Dinghuibacter silviterrae: one gene and its partner. The main gene of each other region encodes a partner of the protein of the gene in region 2 in a complex. Links are inferred from orthologs where the notes say so. Each region holds a gene or a part of one and is shown on either strand. Other genes may lie near its edges.

Region 1 (3,023 bases), on a different replicon or contig from region 2:
AACGGTATGGTTGTCTTGACGCCCTCGATGACGTATTCGCTGAGCGCGCGGCTCATGGTGTCGATCGCCTCTTCCCGGGTCCGGGCCACGGCGATGATCTTCCCGATCATGGAGTCGTAGTAAGGAGGGATGACATACCCGGCATAGATGTGGGAATCCACACGCACCCCGTGCCCGCCCGGCTGGTGCAGGACGGTAATCTTGCCGGGGGACGGACGGAAGTCGTTGTAGGGATCTTCCGCGTTGATCCGGCATTCGATGGCGTGCATTTCGGGGATATAGTTGCGCCCGCTGATGGGTACACCGGCCGCGATCTTGATCTGTTCCTTGATCAGGTCGTAGTTGATGACTTCCTCGGTCACGCAGTGCTCCACCTGGATCCGCGTGTTCATCTCCATGAAGTAGAAGTTGCGGTGTTTGTCCACGAGGAATTCGATGGTGCCCACGCTCTCGTAGTTGATGGCGGAAGCCGCCTTGATGGCTGCCTCCCCCATTTTCTCCCGGAGCTCCGGTGTCATGAACGGGGAAGGGGATTCCTCCACCAGTTTCTGGTGGCGGCGCTGGATGGAACAGTCGCGCTCGCTAAGGTGACACACCTTGCCGTACTGGTCGCCGGCAACCTGGATTTCGATATGCCGGGGTTCTTCCACGAACTTCTCCATGTAGATCCCGTCGTTCTTAAACGAAGCCAGGGCCTCGGCCTTGGCCGTATTGTACGCCCTTTCGAGCTCACTGTCTTCCCATACGACGCGCATCCCTTTACCACCGCCGCCGGCGGTAGCCTTGATGATCACCGGGTAGCCCATGTCGTGTGCAATGGACCTGGCCTGATCAAGGCTCTCCAGGAGACCGTCGCTCCCGGGGATGACCGGCACGCCGGCCTTGATCATGGTTTCTTTGGCGGTGATCTTATCCCCCATCGACCGGATCATCGCCGGGGTGGGTCCGATAAATTTGATCCCGTGTTCCGTACAGATCTCTGCAAAACGGGCGTTTTCCGCCAGGAATCCGTACCCCGGATGAACGGCGTCCGCATTGGTGATCTCCGCGGCGGCCATCAGGCGGGTGATGTTCAAATAGGAGTCGGAGCTGGCAGGTTTTCCTATACACACGGCCTCGTCCGCAAAACGGACGTGCAAACTATCTTTATCCGCGGTGGAATATACGGCTACGGTCTTAATGCCCATTTCCCGGCACGTCCTGATGACCCGTAACGCGATTTCCCCACGATTTGCAATCAATACTTTTTTAAACATCAGCTTCAGATTAGGGTTCGACCAGGAATAGCGGTTGGTCGTATTCCACGGGAGAGGCGTCTTCGACAAGGATCTTTACGATCTTCCCGCTGACCTCGCTCTCGATCTCGTTGAACAATTTCATGGCCTCGATGATGCACACGACCTTGCCCGGGTTTACCTCGTCGCCTGCTTCCACGAAGTTCGGCTTGTCCGGAGAGGACTTACGGTAGAAGGTGCCGATCATGGGGCTTTTGATGGTGATGAGGTTGTCCGATTTCGGCGCCGGCGCCGGTGCGGGCGCGGGGCGTGCTGCCGTTTCAACCGGCGCGGGTGCCGCAGGGAGCACCTGGACGGGTGCAGGAGCTGCTACTACGGTATGAACCTGGTCTTCCTTTTGCTTGATCGTTATCTTAAAGTCCTTTTCTTCAACGCTGATCTCACCAATGTTCGATTTGTTGATGATCTTGATGAGCTCCTGAATTTGTTTGAAATCCATGGGTTTGTGTGTTTTGGGTTTTAAAGGGCCCCTGTAGGGGGCGGACCGCAGGCGATCAAAGATCGCCGAAGGTCGGGCGGCCTATTCTTTGACGCGCTCGATATATTCACCGGTCTTGGTATTGACGCGGATCAACTCCCCCTCGTCCACGAAAAGCGGTACCATCACCGTGGCCCCCGTCTCGACGGTAGCCGGTTTCAGGGTACGGGTGGCCGTATCCCCTTTCACCCCCGGTTCTGCATAGGTCACCCGGACGACGATCTTGTCGGGGAGTTCCACGCCCATGGGCTGTTCGGTTTCCCCGTTGATCAGCACGGCCACTTCCTGGCCGTCCCTTAGGAACTGGGGCGCGTCCACCAGATTTTCCCCCATGACGATCTGTTCGAAGGTCTCGTTGTCCATGAAATTGTACCCGGAATCGTCTTTATAAAGGAACTGAAAAGCCTTTTTTTCTACCCTTACCGGGAAGATCGTGTCCCCGGAGTTCCACGTGTGTTCGATGGTGCGTGCATTGTCCACGCCCTTGAGCTTTGCCCAAACCTTTGCCGCAGCACGGGCCGTTTTGTTTTGACCAAATTCGACCACGGAATACAACCCGCCGTCCAATTTTATGATCAAACCCGTCCTGATGTCCGAAGTATTTGCCATAGTTAAAGTTTACAAAAAAAGGGTATTTAGTGCGCAAATATATATAGATCACAAAATACCACCTCTTTTTTGTTAATTGCAGAATGAAGAAAAACCTATACCTGCTGGCCCTGGCTGCCAGTCTGTTGATGGCCGTTCCCGGTAAAAGCCAGCAAACATCGCCCCAGCAGCCCCAGGAGCCCCAGTTGCCCTATCAATCCGACAAAACCCTTCCATCATTCAATATCCTGGAAGTGGACAGCACCACCATTTTCAATACCAAAAAGCTGCCGTCGGGCAAACCCATCGTGCTGATGTATTTCAGCCCTGATTGTGAACACTGCCAGCACCAGACGGAGGCGATCCTGAGTAAAATGGATTCCCTCAAAGGCGTCCGGTTCGTGATGCTCACTTCGCTGCCCTTCGACAAAATGAAGAATTTCTACTTCTATTATAAACTGGCGGACTATAAGAACATCACCATGGGCCGGGACTACGAGTTTTTCTTTTCCCGTCACTATGGCTCTCAATATGTGCCCTACCTGGCCATATATGACCGCCACAAGAAACTGGTAAAGGTTTTCGACGGCGGGACCACGGTGACCAACCTGATTCAACTGGTAACCCAGGACTAGGGCAGGAACCGGGCCCTTAGGGCTGGC
Region 2 (2,872 bases):
AACGCCCATCCTTATCATATCCGGCGGCCAGCCCGGCGCGGCTGGCGACGAGGTCCTGGTAAAATTGTTTTGCGGAATAGTCGTTGATGATGTCGTGCTTGCCCGATTGCCAGGAATTGTATTGGATGGGCGTTTGTGACAAAGACGACGCATTGGTTTCATTCAAGGCCACGTCCCCCAGCATATCCAGGCTGGGGATCTGGAAGATTCCGACGTCGGTTTGGGCCTTTTGTGTTTTTAAGACAAAAAACCTGTCACCTAAGATGCTGGCGCTAATGGAGAAGGGTTGGGTCGTGTCCATGTCGTTAAAGGCAGCCAGGGCCGACAACGCTTTGATATGCGCCTGGAACGTTTCGAGGTCCACGATCATGAACCATGGATCGGTGTTCCGGTGCTGGGCGACCAGCACCAGCTGACGCCCGCGTGTAAAGGCCAGCGTGGCCCCGGCATTGAGGTCGAGCCGTTGGGCACTCCCTTCAGGAACATAGTGCACATAGCCCATGGCCAACGCCGGTTGCTTTATCTTATCCAACACGATGCTGTCAAGCAGAATGTCCCCTCCCGGACCTTGCCTTTCGAAATACAACGCGTGTCCATACCGTGAGGACGACAAGAGGTAAGGTTTGCCCTCGCTATCCAGGAAAAAGCCCATGCGGATCGAGCTTTGGGCGGGATTCAGGATAGGGACTTCTTCGGTCGTATGGGATGAAAAATCGATCACTTTGTCGTAGAGTGTTTCCTCCCGTCTTGGCGATTGTATGGTAAAATAATGGTGATAGACATTCCCCCTGACGGCTGTGCCCAACCGGCAGGCCCGGTCCAGGAAAAACATATTGGAAGCGGGATCCCCTTTCTCTGTAAACTGATGAAGGACCTGACACTGGCTGTCCAGGAGGATGTATTGTTGCTGCTGCCCCATGTCCAGGGCAAGACAGGAAGCGCCGCCGGAAGCGGGTGTCACTAAACGGGCGGACACGATGTCCGCGGCGTCCGGAACCGGGAAACGGAGAACAGTATCCTGGGCATGCAAAAACGCGCTGCCCAGCAAGCAAAGGGTGAACAGGAAAGCCTTCATTATGCAGGGTATAGCTAGTGCGCGAACAACATCAGCGCCTCAGCAATCCGCTCCTTCATCACCTTGCGGTCCACGATGAAATCCAGGAAGCCGTGTTCCAGGACGAACTCGCTTCGTTGAAAACCTTCGGGAAGTTCCTTGCGGATCGTTTCCTTGATGACCCGGGGGCCCGCAAAGCCGATCAGGGCGCCGGGTTCCGCGATGTTAAGGTCGCCCATCATTGCAAACGAGGCGGTGACGCCCCCAAAGGTGGGATCCGTCATCAGGGAGATGTAGGGGAGCTTTGCTTCCGCCAGCTGGGTCAGCTTACCGATGGTTTTGGCCATTTGCATCAGGGAAAAAGCGCTTTCCATCATACGGGCGCCCCCGGATTTGGAGATGATCAGCAGCGGAAGACGGTGGTGCAGGCAGTAATCCACGGAACGGGCGATCTTTTCCCCCATCACGCTGCCCAGGGAGCCCCCGATGAACTCGAAGTCCATACAGGCCACAACAATTCCTTCACACGCCATTTTGCCCGTGGCAACGCGTATGGAGTCCTTGAGGTCTGTTTTACGCCACACCTCCTCCAGGCGCTTGCTATAAGGTTTGAGGTCCGTAAAACCCAGGAAGTCCTTGGAGCGGATGTCCGCGAAAAGTTCTGTATATTCCTTGTTGTCGAACAACAGCTCGAAATATTCGGCGCTGCCGATGCGATGGTGGTAGTTGCATTGCGGACAAACGAACCAGCTTTCCCTCAGTTCGATCATCGTGCAGGTATACTTACACTGCGGACATTTCGTCCACAATCCCTCCGGCACTTCCTTTTTCTCTGCGGTGCTGGTCTGGATCCCCTTCTTGATCCGCTTAAACCATCGGGTCTTCGATTCTTCAGACTGGCCTTCCTCTCCGGTAAGGTTTACTTCGAAATCCTCCTCATGTTGGGACATCGCTAGCTCCTTTTTTAAACCGCTAATGTCGGGATTTTTCCTATGCGACGGTAACTTTTTTCTCTAAATACACATCTTGTACCGCCTGTATAATGTCGACACCCTCGTTGAAAGGCCGCTGGAAAGCCTTGCGTCCCATGATCATGCCCATCCCGCCGGCGCGTTTGTTGACGACGGCCGCAGTGACGGCTTCCGCCATGTCCGAGGCGCCCTTGGATTCCCCGCCGGAATTGATCAAGCCCACGCGCCCGCTGTAGCAGTTCAGCACCTGGTAACGGCAAAGATCGATGGGGTGGTCGGTGGTCAGTTTTTCGTACACCAACGGAGACGTTTTGCCGAATTTGAGCGCCAGGTAGCCGCCGTTGTTGGTGGGTAATTTTTGTTTGATGATGTCGGCCCGCAGCGTCACGCCAAGGTGGTTGGCCTGACCCGTGAGGTCCGCTGAGGTATGATAGTCGACGCCGTCCACCTTGAAGGCGGCGTTACGCGTATAACACCAGAGGATGGTCGCCATGCCCAGCTCGTGGGCCAGTTCGAAGGCTTCCCCGATCTCTTTGAGCTGACGGTCGCTCTCGGCACTGCCCCAATAAATGGTCGCGCCCACCGCAACGGCGCCCATGTTCCAGGCGCTGCGTACGGTCCCGAAAAGCGTTTGATCGTAACGGTTAGGGTAACTCAAAAATTCATTGTGGTTGATCTTCACCACAAAAGGGATGCGGTGCGCATACTTCCGGCTCATGATGCCCAACACGCCAAAGGTCGAGGCCACGGCGCTGCAACCCGCTTCCACGGCCAGCCGGATGATATTTTCCGGGTCGAAATACATCGGATTGGGGGCAAAGGCGGAACCGCCGCTGTGCTCTATGCC

The links. The genes of interacting proteins can lie anywhere in the genome.
Region 1: the proteins of accD (region 2) and accB are in contact, whole or in part, in a solved structure (PDB 8UXZ), measured with the Escherichia coli proteins. The link is inferred for Dinghuibacter silviterrae from one-to-one orthologs.

Annotation. Positions count from the first base shown.
Region 1 is NZ_SODV01000001.1:1,834,697-1,837,719, reverse strand. The notes cover bases 1-2,948. They hold accB (acetyl-CoA carboxylase biotin carboxyl carrier protein), read right to left. Parts: upstream 1,735-2,948; coding sequence 1,267-1,734; downstream 1-1,266. Other genes in these bases: EDB95_RS08240 (TlpA family protein disulfide reductase), read left to right, coding at 2,466-2,948; efp (elongation factor P), read right to left, coding at 1,816-2,382; accC (acetyl-CoA carboxylase biotin carboxylase subunit), read right to left, coding at 1-1,325. In the rest of the region: more of EDB95_RS08240, read left to right, coding at 2,949-2,996; EDB95_RS08235 (thiol-disulfide oxidoreductase DCC family protein), read right to left, coding at 2,993-3,023. UniProt on the Escherichia coli protein: This protein is a component of the acetyl coenzyme A carboxylase complex; first, biotin carboxylase catalyzes the carboxylation of the carrier protein and then the transcarboxylase transfers the carboxyl group to form malonyl-CoA.
Region 2 is NZ_SODV01000002.1:2,022,526-2,025,397, forward strand. Bases 48-2,844 are described here. They hold accD (acetyl-CoA carboxylase, carboxyltransferase subunit beta), read right to left. Parts: upstream 2,005-2,844; coding sequence 1,090-2,004; downstream 48-1,089. Other genes in these bases: EDB95_RS25475 (hypothetical protein), read right to left, coding at 48-1,075; EDB95_RS25485 (class I fructose-bisphosphate aldolase), read right to left, coding at 2,045-2,844. In the rest of the region: more of EDB95_RS25475, read right to left, coding at 1-47; more of EDB95_RS25485, read right to left, coding at 2,845-2,872.